One region of the Kurthia sp. FSL E2-0154 genome, then DNA from elsewhere that is predicted to be linked to it. Evidence: riboswitches for the same ligand, from Rfam matches in the RefSeq annotation. Region 1 holds a riboswitch; the other holds the start of a gene.

Region 1 (7,783 bases):
TGGCATATTTTCCAACCGGTAAAAAAATCGTCACCGATTCTTGTTCTTCACCCGAAAGTAAAGCAATTAGAGCTGCTTTCGTTGTTGCAGTGGCACATGCGCCTGTCGTATAACCATGGCGCATATCTTTCGGATCTTTTTTCTTCTTCTTTTCCATTAGTCTTGGCGATCAGCTAAAATCGAGATTGCATTTAGTGCCGCAACGGTTACCGTACTACCGCCTTTACGACCTAAATTCGTAATAAAAGGCACTTCTGTCACTTTCGATAATTCCTCTTTTGATTCAGCTGCTGACACGAAACCAACCGGCATACCAATGATTAAATCGGGCTTTGCAATTCCTTCACGAATGAGGCGAATTAGTTCAAGTAGTGCAGTTGGTGCGTTCCCAATTGCATAAATACCACCTTCATGTAAGCGCGCTGCTTTTTGCATCGAAATAATCGCACGCGTCGTATTATGTTCCTTCGCCATTTTCGATACATCTTCGTCTGCAATATGACAATACAAGTCGCCACCATGTTTTTGGAATCGTTTACGACCTGAGCCACTTTGAATCATCTGTACATCCGCAATGACAGGACGCCCAGCACGAATCGATTCAATGCCTGCACGAATCGCATCTGGATGAATAATGACACTTTTTCCTAATTCAAAATCGGCTGATGCATGCACGATACGACGAATGATTGACCACTCATCTTCTGAATAGTCATGTGGACCATATTCTTCTAAAATCGTTTCAAAACTATATTCATAAATACGGTTCGGCTCTACTGTTAACGGTGTGAAATCCGTATTAAAGTTGTCTGTATTAATAAATAATTCTTTTTCCTGTTGCTCATTTGTCATGATCAAATGCCTCCTATAAATTGCTCAATATCATCAAAGTTACGGAACATATTCGGATAATCGATTTTCGGACGTGCAATCAAAATCACTTCAATTCCAAGTGCTAAAGCTGTCGTGATTTTCTCATCAACCGAACCAACCTTCCCGCTCTCTTTTGTAACCATCAATGTCGTATCGTATTGTTTATATAACGCCGTATTTAGCTCTGCTGTAAATGGTCCTTGCATCGCAATAATTTGCTTTTGCGGTAAACCAAGTGCTTCGCATTTTTCCATATTGTCAATACGCGGTAACATGCGTGCGATTAATGTAATGCCTTCTTCACCAAGTAAATGCTTCGTGAAAATTTGTAGCGTCTTACTCCCCGTCAGCAACATCACATTCCCTTTACGCTTTTTCGCTTCAAGCGCTGCTTCTTCATATGTTTCAACAACTGTAATTAAGTCGTTTTCATAATCTTCAGACATCCGTTCGTAGCGACAATACGGGACACCTGCTAACTGTGCCGCTTGTTGTGCATTTTTTGATGCTTCTTCTGCATAGGGATGACTTGCATCGACAATGATTTGATCACCGCGTGCTGTCACTTTTTCAGCCATTTCTTCTGCTGTTAAGCGCCCCACATGTGTCGCAATTCCCTCTGCTTGCAAACTCGCAGCCGCTGAATCTGTCACTACTGTTGCTAAAACATCGTGATGGTTATTCAGTCGAACAGCTAGCGCACGCGCATCACTCGTTCCTGCTAGAAAAAACATTATTGATGCACTTCCTTATGGTCGTGCGCATGGTCATGACTGTGGTCATGATCGTGATGATGGTGGTGATGCCCATGATCATGGTCGTGATGGTGATGATGGTCGACAAATTCAGATGCATTAATACGATATGTACATGTATCGCAGTTCATTTTCACATCGCCAGCTAATGCTTCTTCAATACGCTCAATCACCACTTTTTCAAGTAATGAATGGTAGCCAAAGTATTCGCATAATGTAATATCCATATCGTATTCCGTATCATAGCGCGCTTTCCAATCCGTCATACGCTCCATTAAGATACCTGTAAATAAGAAGTACGGTAGCATATATACTTTTTTCGCACCTAATTTTTCACAACGCATAATCCCCTCATCCACTGTTGGATAGGTCACACCCATAAACGCAGGCTCCACATTACGCACACCAATTTGCTCTGATAATAAGCGCGCGATTTTATAAACATCACTATTTGAATCTAAGTCACTACCGCCGCGTGCTACTAATAAGACCGTCGTATCTTCATCTTGTTCGTCTTTTACAAAACCACTCTCTGCTAAACGGTACTCTAAAATATCAATTAAACTTGGGTGAATGCCTAATGGACGACCATATGTAATCGATACATGCGGATACAATTCTTTCGCCTCATCAATCGCCATTGGAATATGAATTTTTGAATGCCCTGCTTGTAAAAGCATAATTGGAATGGTAATAATTTTTTGTGCGCCGCGCTCGACACACGCCTTCATTCCCTGTGCAATATTTGGACTTTCAAATTCTAAAAAACATGTTTCCACTAATAATTGTTCTGGTAATTGCGCTTCAATACGCTTTGCAAATTGACGTACTTCTTCATTTCCTGCTGGTAGACGACTACCATGACCGACGATTAATACTGCTGTTTTCATCTTCAACACTCCTAATCCCCACAAGGTGCAGGGGCAATTTTGATTTTTGGTGTGAGATCTTGATAAATAAAGTTTCCAATCTTCTTCACACGTTTAAAATATTTGAATAAGCGCTCATTCGGATGCGCATTTGCTTTATATTCTTGAATAATTGATTCTACAAGAGGTACTAATTGTTCTTTGTCTAGTCCTTCAACTACAGGTTGACCTGGGTGCGCCGTACGTCCGACAGGTTTTGCGCCGATAAAGACATCGAATGCACCTTTTCGGTAAACAATTCCGATATCATCCATCACTGCTTTATAACAAGCCATTCCGCAGCCATTAAAACCAATATTTAATGTTTTCGGTAGGCTCATTCCACCAAATGCCTCTTGCAAAGCATCGGCATATGGAATCGCATCGGCTTTTTCACCATCACAGAAATCACATGCCTTCATTTTCACAACATCGCCAACCGGTGCGATTATGAGACCGACTTCTCGTAAACGATCGGTAATACGTTCAGGTGATGTGGTTGGAATACGAAGAATAAATTCATGGTCTGGCGTATATTCCATCGAACCTTTTTCACCCACTACTTCGGCTAACACAAGCATTTGCTGTGGTGTAATCTTCTTATTCGCTACGCCTGGGCTGACCGCAAACTCGAAAATTGCCTCCATCTTCTGGTGAACATATTGTTTCGGTTCAACAACGGTTCCACCAAGATAGCCAAGCGCTTCCTCTGCAAGTGCTAGAGTATCTACTTCAGGCTTTTTCGGCTCCACTGTAGCAATCGCTTGCGGCGCGTATGACTTTCCTGTTTCCTGATCCATCGCCCATGGTTCTGCTTCTTTTTTCAAACGCTGATGCGGCTTTAACGGTTGTTTTTCTTCACCAAGTGTATATTTACGCTGATAACCACGCGGTGTAATCATCTTCCCGTCATACATGAATGTCGACGAATTCCCGATAACAACAGTCGTCAACATCCCAATATCGTGTTCCAACATATCTTGTAATGTCGTCATCTGAATTTGTTGTGTCTCACGATAAGCACTTTTCACTAGACCTACAGGCGTATCTGGATGACGATACATCAGTAAAATGCGCTGCGCTTCCGCAATTTGACGTGTACGGCGACCACTTTTTGGATTGTAAAACGCAATAACGAAGTCTGCCATCGCAGCTGCTTCAATTCGTTTTGCAATTAAATCCCATGGTGTTAAATGGTCACTCAAACTAATCGTACAAGCATCATGCATGACGGGTGCGCCTAGTAGTGATGCACATGAATTAATAGCTGAAATCCCTGGTACAATCTCAATCGGTACACCTGTTTTCTCCGTCCAACCTTGTTCAATTAACACTTCGTACACAAGCCCTGCCATACCATACACACCTGCATCGCCACTTGAAATTACGGCAACGGACTTACCTGCCTCTGCTTGTCTTACTGCTTCTTGCGCACGCGACACTTCTTCTGTCATCCCTGTACTAATTACGGCTGTCGCTGTAATTAAATCTTGAATCAAATCGACATAAGTTTTATAACCGATGACAACGTCACATGATTTTAATACCTCTACTGCACGATTCGTAATATGCTGAAAGTCTCCAGGACCGAAGCCAACGACATACAATTTTCCTTGTTGTGTCATTAAACTTCCTCCTTCACTTTTGAAATCCCCTTAATCGCTGGTGTATCTTCATTACGAACGAACGTGCCATTTTCAAATGTAATACGCGGTACAACCGTTTTTTGCTCGCCTGCAAGTTGCGCTACAAAACGTGTCGCTTCTTCTTCCGACGTAATGCTATACCAATCGCCTTTTGGATAGTGCACAACGACACATGCATCTTTACAACGTCCATTACAACGTGTACGTGATGTATGAATCTGCTCATCCAAGTTACGCGCTGTAATTTCCGCACGAATTTTTTGTGTAATTTCTTCTCCCTCTTTACGCATGCAGCTACTACCATTACAAATTAATACGTGTGATTGCACACCATTCAAATTCCAAGTTGTCATCTCTAACATCCCCCTCGTATGTATCCGAACGATCCGCTTTTGCGCAAACAAAAAACCTCTATTCTAGGCGAATAGAGGTTGAACATCCTAAAAATTGGCATAGCGAAATAAGCGTAGCCCAACTACTAGTTTGTCCAAATCTCTTCCCACCGAAAAGTTTGTCCGATTTTAGAAGCAGGTTTCCTGACTCAAGTGTATCCGAACGCAGTCCCTTCTCAGCAATTCGCCAATGGATCTGACTGTTTCGACACTTATACAGTAGCGGGGGCTGTAATGGCATCTCACCATTTTCCCTTTTAACCTAAAAAATAATAGGCACTCCTAAAATACAATCGTTATATGTAATTTCAAAATCTTGGTTATAATCATAACCATAATTTGTCTAACTTTCAAGACACTTTTCTGAAAATTCATTTTGATAAAATATTATTAAAGTTTATTCACCTTGAAAAAACACTGAAATCTCTGCATTTATCCAGAATTTTCACTTAAAAAATTTTTGTTAAAAAAAATACGTATTGTCAAAATTTAGCGTTTTATGATAAGCTTTTTTAGAAATATCAAATAATTTTAACGATTCGATGGTGTAAGTTTTTGATGAACTTACTTAAAAGGGAAATCGGTGTAAATCCGATGCTGTCCCGCAACTGTGAAGCGGAGTGTATGAACGATATGCCACTGTTCAATGAACGGGAAGGTGTTCATACATGATGAGGCGAAGCCAGGAGACCTGCCACCGAAGATTGATTTCACCCTACGAGGATAGGCGTATGAAAGACAGCTTTTTTTGCTATGTCTTTTTTAACCTATTCTATATTATAGAATAGGTTTTTTTGTGCACATTCTCAAAGAAAAAGGAGGACGTTTGAACGTGTTGAAGAAATTATTAAAGCTAGTTTATTTTTTACCCATTCTCTTAATCGTGCCAAATCGTGCGAATGCGATGCACATTATGGAAGGCTTTTTACCGATTGAGTGGGCGATTTTTTGGTGGGCGATCTCCCTACCATTCATCATTATGGGGATTCGTTCGATTCGAAAAACTGTAAAAGAACATCCTGAAACGAAGATGATGCTTGGATTATCTGGGGCTTTCGCTTTCGTCTTATCCGCGTTAAAAATTCCATCTGTTACAGGTAGTTGTTCACATCCAACAGGTGTCGGCTTAGGTACTGTATTATTCGGACCACTGGCGATGAGTGTTGTCGGTTCAATCGTGTTACTATTCCAAGCACTACTACTTGCACATGGCGGACTTACAACACTTGGCGCGAATGCCTTCTCAATGGCAGTTGCTGGTCCAATTATCGCATGGTATGTATTCAAAGGCGCTCAAAAAGCAGGTTGGTCATTCTCCGTTGCTGTCTTTTTAGCCGCAATGCTTGGTGATCTCGGTACATATACAATTACATCATTCCAATTAGCACTTGCCTTCCCTTCTGAAGCGGGTGGCATGCTTGCTTCATTCGCAAAATTCGCAAGTATTTTCTCATTCACACAAATTCCACTTGCGATTAGTGAAGGTTTATTAACGGTCATTGTTATGAACTTCTTACGAAAATACAATGTTGCAGAGTTGCGTATGTTAAATATTTTCACGAAGAAAAAGGAGGCAGCTGAATAATGAAAAAGAATCTATTCTTCCTTTTCATCGTCATCGCCCTTGCCATCTTCCCTTTATTTATTCAAAAGGGTGCTGAATTTGGCGGTGCGGATGGTGAAGCAGAAGCAGCCATTACTGAAATCGACAAAAGCTATGAACCATGGTTCTCGAGCATTTGGGAACCACCAAGTGGCGAAATCGAAAGTTTATTATTTGCACTACAAGCGGCAATTGGTGCAGGTTTTATCGGCTACTTCTTCGGTTTAATGCGTGGTCGTACGAAAAAAGAAAAGGTTTCGCATGATTCCAATTGATCAATATGCTTATACGAATCGTTTAAGCAACGTACATCCTTTAGAGAAGATGGTATTGGCACTGAGTTTTTTGCTATTCGCTGTCATCACAAAGGATGTACTTATTTCACTCATTACGTTTTTCGTAATGAGTACTTTTATTTTATTTGCCGCTAAAATACCATTATCACTCTATTGTAAATTACTTCTTTTGCCGGGTTTCTTTTTGCTGACAAGTATTTTTTCGATTCTTATTTCATTTACAACGGCCACACTTCCCCCTCACTATTGGAGTATGTCATTTGGAAGTGTTCAACTTTTTATCGGAAAAGCGAGTGTCGATACAGCGTTTCACCTTTTTTTCTCGGTGCTCGCAAGTATTAGTTGTCTTTATTTTATTGCGCTCACAACGCCGATTAGTGCCATCACATATGCGATGCGTCAATTAAAAATACCGATTATTTTTATTGAACTATGTGAACTCACATATCGCTTTATTTTTGTCTTTTTACAAAGTATGCAGGCCATTTATGAAGCCCAGCAATCCCGTCTTGGTTATCAAAAAAAGCGCCGCTGGTTTCAATCTGTCGGTTATTTAGTGACGGCCATGTTTAAAGATGTTTTTCGACGTTCAAAACAACTTCATGAGGCGATGGCTTCTCGTTGCTACAACGAAGATATTTCAAGCCATTATGTAACGTACCAAACCGAACGCAGAAACTGGCTTGGTATTGGCGTTAGTTTATGCCTACTCGGCGCAGTTTATCTAGGAGGTTTTTATTTATGATTACATTTGACCATGTATCGTACCAATATCCTGACGGTACAATCGCATTACACGACCTATCATTCACGTTACCGCAAGGGAAAAAAATTGCACTACTTGGCAATAATGGTGCGGGAAAATCCACACTATTTAAACATCTGAATGGCTTATTTCAACCAACGACTGGGACAATTTTTATGCATAATATGCCCTATCAATATAACCGAAAAGGACTTCAAGCATTACGTGGACAGGTCGGTATCGTCTTTCAAGATCCAGACGCACAGCTCTTCTCTGGAACGGTTGAACAAGACATCGCATTTGGCCCGACCAACCTCGGCTGGTCTTCTGACAAAATACATGCACAGGTTGAACACGTAATTACGCAACTTGAACTCGAATCATTACGAAAAAAGCCCATTCACTTTTTAAGTTTGGGACAGAAAAAACGCGTGGCGATTGCAGGTGTTCTCGCAATGGAACCCCATATTTTAATTTTAGATGAACCATCTGCAGGACTCGACCGCTACTATGCCACTCAAATTATGAAACATTTAAATGACTTTCATACGGAAGAACGGACGAT
Region 2 (7,783 bases), 300 kb from region 1:
CGGCTTAGCAGCAATAATCGACGTAACGAGTGTACCATGTCCTAAACCGTTATGACCGCGGTCAATCGTATCCGCTTCATTCACAGTCGTATTCGGATCGTCTGGTGCAAATACGAGTTGTTGCTTAATGGCGTGTTGCAAACTCGGTATTGTCGCTACACCGGTATCAATAACAGCTACTTTTATATTTTTCCCTGTATAAAGTGATGCAGGTGTGACAGGAATACGTAGAAGTGATAAATTCCACGTTGGTTTCGTCGGTTCATTTAATAATGTGACAGCTGTATTTTTTTCAATCGTACTATCTGGGAAAGCTTGGTGAAAAGTACGCTGTTCAGCTACTGTAAGGTCCGTTAAGATGAGTTGTAAATCTGGCAATATCTCAGCATTTTTCGGTAACTGCTGCTTCATATCATGTACATCTTGATGTGGTGTAGAGATGATGACTTCTTCTGCGGAAGCACTTATGAAAGATGTTGCAATGAGACCTAGACAACAACTTGCCGCCAATAATAACCTTTTCATACCAAACCCTCCTTTAAAGTGTTGTTACTCCATTATATGAAAAATGAAGTCTTGTATTCAATAGTTGTTCTGAAAATTGAAAAAGAGCAGCGATTACTACGCTACTCTTTCAAATTAAGTCGTCTGCATGACCCCGTATTTAATTTTTAGCCGCTCTAGCTTGTCACCAATTGGTTTTGTAAGTAACCACAGGAAGATGACATTCGAAATCATATACGTAATAGTAAATGGAATCGCTGTGATGATTTTAGAACCGTAGACAATCCAATTAAAGCCGTTACCAAGCGATAAAACCGTCCAAATATCCATGAGCATCGAATACATGATACCTGAGAAAATCCCGTAAAATAGTAATGAGATTTTTGATTCCATCCATTTCGTTTTGCCGAGTAATCCAGCAATGTAGCCGAGAATACCGAGCGTGAACATTTGGAAAGGTGTCCACGGACCTTGACCGAATAAGATATTCGACGTAACAGCAGATACAGCACCCGTTAGAAAACCAGCTTCTGGACCAAGTTTAAAGCCTGTAATCGCCACAAGCGCTGTCATCGGTTTAAATGCTGGGATAAAGGCGAATGCTGCACGTCCTGCCACCGTAATTGCCGACATCACTGCGATAATTAATACTTCTCTCGCATCGGGTTTTCGTCTTTCAAATGATAAAAAGAAAGGAATACAAGCAAATACCATGACAAACATGGAGATTAAATTGTATTTTCCATCTTCTAATAAAGTCGCTCCAATTAAAATCCCAATGGGAATAATCACAAAAAAGATAATGAGTGAAATCACCTTTTTAGACATGTGTCATCACCTCTTGTTGAGATTGGCAACGTGCAATTAACTGCTCTGTCGTTACAACATCTTCAAATAATTGACGACACATACGATTTGTCGCTGTTGTATAGAAGTGATTGCCACTGTAAAAGGCAGCTGGTGTTCCTTTTGCGACGATTTCACCGTCAAAGAACATCGCACAAGACGTTGCATGTTCCGCCGAGAATTCGACATCATGCGTCACCATTAAAATTGATGTCCCTTGACTTTGTAAGTCATGTAGAATACGAGCTAATACTTGTTTAGATTCACCGTCTAGCCCCTTCGTTGGCTCATCTAGTACTAAGATTTTTGGATTTTTAAGTAGTACTTTTCCAAGTGCGACTTTTTGCTGCTCACCACCGCTTAAATCATATGGATGTTGAGCAAGTAGATGGCGAATTTGAAGTAAGTCAATTACGCGATCAATAGCTGCTTGATCTTTTGACATCATGGCGAGTTCAAGTTGCACTTCTTTTTCGACAAGCAATGTTGTTGGATCTTGTGGTAGCATCGAAATCATACCTTGATACAATTCTTTTTTCGCATATTTTTTAAGCAGTTTATTAAAAATCGTTACTTTTCCTCGATGTGGCTTTAGTAGCCCTGTAATTAAGCCGAGTGTTGTGGATTTACCCGTCCCGTTTCCACCAACAATACTTAGAAATTCACCTTGATGGAGCTGGAAATTCAATCCTCGAATTAAATCTTCTGCATGACGGTCATAGCGAAACCATAAATCTTGCACATCTAGTACGACTTCTCCAGAAGGCTCTGCTTCTTGAATTTGCTTATGGTCTTTTTCGTAATGCTTTTCAAGCCATGTGCGTCCGTCACGAATCGTTAAAGGTGTTTCATCTGATTGCTTAAGTGCATGATGTACACGAAGTGGCGTTGGCAAACCTAGTAACATCGGATGATGTGCATCAACATGACGTAAACGTGTCGCCGCTTTAATCGGTGTATCATTTGCAATAATTTCACCTGCATCTAAAATAATGACACGATCTGCAATCGGATATACTTCCTCTAATCGGTGTTCAACAAGCACAATCGTTAAACCGAGTTCTTTATTGAGCTTTTGAAGTGTTGCGATAAATTCACTCGCTGCAATCGGGTCGAGTTGTGATGTAGGTTCATCTAGAATCAGTAGTTGTGGTTGCATCACCATAATACTCGCTAAATTGAGCAGCTGTTTTTGACCACCTGATAAGTCTGTTGTATTTTTTCGGAACCATGTTTGAATACCGAAGAAGCTTGCCATTTCAGCAACGCGACGACGGATTGTCATGGAATCGTAACCGAGATTTTCAAGACCAAAACTTAATTCATGCCATACTTTATCCGTTACAATTTGTAGTTCAGGTTTTTGAAGTACATAACCAATTTGACTGGCTGCTTCACGCTGAGGCAAGTCTTGTAAAGCGACACCATTGAAATGAATCGTTCCAGACGTTTGACCATGTGGCGTTAATTCACGTTTTAAATGCTTTAATAATGTACTCTTACCACATCCTGATGTTCCGCATAATACGACGAATTCACCTGCTTCAATTTCAAGAGAGATGTCTTTTAAAGTTGGTTTTGTTGCAAGTGGATAACTAAACATTAATTGATTGATTTCAATGAGCGCCATTTGAATGCCTCCAGTACTTCAATAAAAATAGGTAGTGACACGAGTATACCATAACTAATGGTCATGAAAATCATCGGACCATTCCAAACGATTGGTGAGAACGTTGGATAGTAGTAGAATTCATTCCAACCGAAATAGCTACATAGTAATTGAATGATAAATAAAATAAAAATACCGCTGAGTGCAAATCCATCTAATCGATCAAAGCGAAATAATGAAAAAGTTGAGCGCCCCTTTAATCCGTAGCCGCGTGCTTTCATCGAATCGGCTGTTTCAATTGCACTTTCTAAAGCCCAAGAGATAAGGATGGATAAAATACGAGTTCCAGCTTTAATACGATGCCAAACCGAACCTGAACTAGGGTCCATGCCAATCGCACGCTGCGCATACATAATCTTCTTAATTTGATGACCAAATAAAGGAACGAGGCGCATCGTTAATGAGATCAGTAATGCCACAGCAGGGGATATTTTCGTAAATAAATATAAAAATTTATCAGATGTCATGACCGCATTAAATGCACTAAACCAAAAGATAATGGCGATTAACATGACAGAAGCAGCAAATCCATAAACAATAGCTTCGACTGTAATCGGTTGTTCATTGATATAGAGAATCGCTGTTTCGCCTTCATGAATGAGTAAAGGGTTTAAAATAGCTGCTACCAACATGAATGGAAGCAGCCATTTAATCGATTTCAAAAAACTTTTCTTTAATAAAAGAAAGCTTGTGACAGTTGCACCCGTAAAACTAATTATAAGCAGAATAGGATGCATATAAAACATTGTTAAACCAATAACAGCGAAAAAGTAACTGAAAATAACGAGCGGGTGAAAATCATGAAGTGATTTCATCTAACTACCACCCTAAGTCCGTTCCACCATTAGTTGTATATTGCAACTCAATGCGGTCACCATCTTCAAGTTGATAATTACCTACGCCAACAGGTGCTTTTACACCGTTAACTGTATACATCCAGCCACTTAATGAACCTGCTTGTTTTTCGTTTATATGATTAATCCCGATAATATAAATACCGTACATTGGATTTTTTTCGTAATTAATATAAATACCGTATTTTGAACGTAGTTTTGAAATGGCATCCCAAGCTGTATCGCCTTCTTTAATTTCAATTTTTGCGTTATTTAGTAGTACGCCACTTGCTGGTACATATTGTTCACTTTGTAGGTTTTTCGGTAATAGCTCATAATGATCAGGATTTAGTAATGTACGCATGCCAATTGTAATCGTTGCATACTCTTTTTTCACTGGTTTTTCTATAGGTTTTTCAGGTGTTGACGGTTTTGGTGTCGATGGCTTCGGTGTAGAAGTCGTTGCCTCCGGTTTTTTCGTTACCGTCGTTTCTTTTTTCGCTTCGTCTTTTTTGACTGGTTTTTCTTTTTTTGTTGGTTGTTCTTTAGAGGTCTTATTAGATGTTATTATTTCCTTTTTTGCCTCTGTTTTTTGTGTTTGAGATGGTGTCGATGTTGGTTTCTCTACTGTAGAAATGGACGAATTCGTTGACGTTGTCGTGTCGTTTTCAGATGTAGTAGCCACTTCTTTCGTTACAGAACCTTTATCATCTTGCGCCGTTTCTTTTGTTTTTTCTTTTACTTTTTTCTGTTCTTCGTCATTTAGAACAACGACTTTTTTCGCTTCTTCCTCTTGCTCATTTTCATATTGCTGTGCGGTTTGCACTTTACAGCCTGTTAAAAGTAAGGTTGCAGATAGCGCAAATAGTATAATTTTACTTTTCATGTTGTCCCTCCTTTTAAGATAGCAATAGGGCTGTTCCAAGATTTACATCTTAGAGCAACCCTTATTCGCTATGTGTAAATCTTATTTGCTTTTTACTGCAACTGTAACGGATTTACTTGTGTAATTTGATTTTTTCGCATACACTTTTACTTTTGTTTTTTCTTTTAATGTTGGCACTTTAATTGAGAAAGAACCTGTTTTTGTGCTGGCAGTTGCTTTATATGTTTTGTTTCCAATTTTCGCATATACTGTTGCACCTTTTGTTGTTGATCCGGTTACTTTTTTAGCGCCTTTTACAAGTTTACTTACTTTTGGTGTTGCAGGTGTTAAACGATCAGCCACTTTTTGTGTAATGGCTTTGCTCTTATTACTAGCTAAGTCGGTTACATAGAATTTCACTGTCGCATTCGCCTTGAACGCAGTTTTTACTGGATATGAGAATTTACCTTTTGCATCTGCTTGAACTGCTGCTAATTTTTTCGAACCATTATAGATTGTAACCGTTGCATATGGTTCTGTCGTACCTGAAATTGTTTTTGTTGTGTTCGCCACTTTTGTAACACTTAATGATTTTGGTGCAGTTGTATCATACTTTAAAGAAGAAGCTTTTGCATCTGTTAAATCAAAGAATGTATTTTTATCTGATGCATAGCGATCATACGCAACAAGACCTAAAATTGCACTTGTTGTTGCAAATAGTTGTGGACTTTTTTGATCTGGTGTTATTTTAAAACCACCTGTTGTTGCATCAAAGTTTAATAACATATTTGACACAGCCCATTGACCATTTTTAATAAATGAACGTGCTGTTTTTGGATTAATGCCATTCTCTGTTAGAGCGATGACCACTTGTGCTTGTGAATCGACACTATTACCGCCCCATGGACTGTAACCTGCAACATCTGTTAATTGACTTGACATATAATCTAAACCTTTACGAATTGACGCTTTAACGGCTGGGTCTGAATCATAGTTCGCAAGAGCACTTAACACCATAGCAGTCATGTCGACACTCACGCCGTTTTCAACGTCTTCAGCCCATGAGAAGCCGCCATTTTCAAATTGTGTGCTTACTAAATAATCAACCATAGATTTACGTGAGAAGTCAGCGTATTTTGTACCTGCTGGGAAGCTATAATCTTTCGCTTCTAAAGCACGTAATACATATAAATAATCTGTGATGTATAAACTTTTCGCTGCTTTACCTGCTACTAATTTATCACCTAATAAGTTAATTAAGTTATAACCCGCCACATTTTTCGGATCTTTACCGATGGCAGTAATCGCTAAAATTATTTTTGATAATGCGCCTGGCGAGCTATTAAATTGACCTTTTTGCTTCTTTAATTCACGTTCAACATCTTTATAGAATGTTGTGTAGTAATCTTTACTTACAGCGTAATTTGAACGCGCAAAATTAAGTACTGCATCTGAACTTTGGTAAGTTGGTGTTGATACATCTGGTAATGAATAATAATAGTTCGATGTTGCTTTTAATGTATTCGCTACATCAACTTTTTTAACTGTTGGTACTTTTGCTTCTGCTTGTAAAGCCGTTGCTGGTACAGCTGAAACGACTAAAGCTGCTGATAATGTTGCTGGAATCACCCATTTTGATTTAAACATAAAAATAACCCCCAAATGGTTTTGATTTGGAGGATTAGCTAACACGAAAAGCTCACGTTCCGAAGACATGAAGAATTATGTAACAACAATTATACATACGTGCGTCTAATCCACCCCTCGAAGATTGAAACGAATGATGAAAGCAGGTCTCCTGGCTCTATGATCATATTACTTTGACAACTTCCCGTATAAACACAGTGTTTGTATGTCATTTCATCCCATATTACAGTAGCGGGGCTGCATCGGATTTTCACCGTTTTCCCTATTATCTAGCCTAAAACTAGTACTCTCACCTGAAAGAATATTCAATTATCTTAATAGAAAGTATTCCATACTCTATAAAAAAAGTAAATAACTTTTCGTAAAAGAAGGTCTTAGGACATACAAAAACCTCTACTTTACACATTAAGTGGAAAATAGAGGTTTAATACCTAGCTAATCTCTTGAATTGTGGCGTCTCTCTTATACTCATTAAATGCATACAATTGCTCCTCTGTTAATTGTTTGACATATAAATGGTAATTCATCGACTCCAACCCATAGTTTTCGCAAGCTTGACAATACGTCTGATAACCTTCCATAAAGTGTTCCATTAAACATCTCTCCTTTTGTTATATAACAGTTTTACTTGTTGTATTTAATATATAACAGAAGAAAAGAGGTGTCAACTAATTTTCTGAAAATTCAACAAAATATTTAGTTTACATAATAATATTATTTTTAAAACAAAAAAACACCTTGAGATGACAAGGTGTTCCACGACAAATGAGTCTGTATAGTTTAAGGCGAATGAGCCATTATTAATTCGGTGTAATCGCAAATGAGCGTACGGGAAAACCGGATGCTTTTTCAGGTTTAGCCACGATATTAAAGATAACTGCCCCCTTTGCCGGAAGTTGATCTAAATTCGTTAAAAGTTCGACTTGATACGTATCTTGTTCTAAAACGAAATACTCTGCGGCTAATGAGCCATGTTTTCGATATTCTTCACTCGAATCTGTATCAAATGTTTCATGACCAATCGCTTTAATGCCTCGTTCTTTGAATAAAAAAGATAATACTTCGACAGACCAACCTGGCACATGAGCCACGCCTGCTTCATCAATATTATTAAAGGTATCATGGTCGGGCCAGCGCTTCGACCAGTCTGTGCGTAATGCGACAAATGAGTCGGCTTCAATGATGCCATTTTGATCCTCAAATGAGAGGATGTCTTCAATCGTTACCGTGTGACCTGGATTCTTTTGTACTTGAGCTGTAATATCTACAACAATAAGTGGCAGTACTAATTCCTGAAGATGAAGTTCCTCAATATAGCGTGTATCTCGTACAAAGTGTATCGGTGCATCAAGATGTGTTCCATACTGACCTGCAAAAGAAAATTGTTGTGCAAAAAAGCCATCATCATGTGTAAAAAGT

Evidence for each region. A riboswitch is a leader RNA that binds a small molecule or an ion and turns the genes downstream of it on or off. The one in region 1 is predicted to bind cobalamin.
Region 2: it holds a riboswitch for cobalamin, as region 1 does, so the genes downstream of both, MHB75_RS05320 (Ig-like domain-containing protein) here and MHB75_RS03755 ((2Fe-2S) ferredoxin domain-containing protein) in region 1, are expected to answer to the same signal.

The regions. Positions count from the first base shown of each region.
Region 1 is NZ_JBBOPO010000001.1:788,083-795,865, reverse strand. It holds gene MHB75_RS03780 (cobalt-precorrin-5B (C(1))-methyltransferase) at 1-157, opposite strand, end outside; gene MHB75_RS03775 (precorrin-8X methylmutase) at 157-852, opposite strand; gene cobK (precorrin-6A reductase) at 855-1,610, opposite strand; gene MHB75_RS03765 (sirohydrochlorin chelatase) at 1,607-2,518, opposite strand; gene cobJ (precorrin-3B C(17)-methyltransferase) at 2,530-4,161, opposite strand; gene MHB75_RS03755 ((2Fe-2S) ferredoxin domain-containing protein) at 4,161-4,535, opposite strand; cobalamin riboswitch at 4,692-4,873, opposite strand; cobalamin riboswitch at 5,101-5,287, shown strand; gene MHB75_RS03750 (energy-coupling factor ABC transporter permease) at 5,479-6,159, shown strand; gene MHB75_RS03745 (energy-coupling factor ABC transporter substrate-binding protein) at 6,159-6,452, shown strand; gene cbiQ (cobalt ECF transporter T component CbiQ) at 6,439-7,218, shown strand; gene MHB75_RS03735 (energy-coupling factor ABC transporter ATP-binding protein) at 7,215-7,783, shown strand, end outside.
Region 2 is NZ_JBBOPO010000001.1:1,093,057-1,100,839, forward strand. It holds gene MHB75_RS05295 (S8 family serine peptidase) at 1-525, opposite strand, end outside; gene MHB75_RS05300 (ECF transporter S component) at 640-1,332, opposite strand; gene MHB75_RS05305 (ABC transporter ATP-binding protein) at 1,325-2,980, opposite strand; gene MHB75_RS05310 (energy-coupling factor transporter transmembrane component T) at 2,953-3,834, opposite strand; gene MHB75_RS05315 (DUF4430 domain-containing protein) at 3,839-4,738, opposite strand; gene MHB75_RS05320 (Ig-like domain-containing protein) at 4,820-6,364, opposite strand; cobalamin riboswitch at 6,489-6,670, opposite strand; gene MHB75_RS05325 (transcriptional regulator) at 6,796-6,957, opposite strand; gene MHB75_RS05330 (cyclase family protein) at 7,165-7,783, opposite strand, start outside.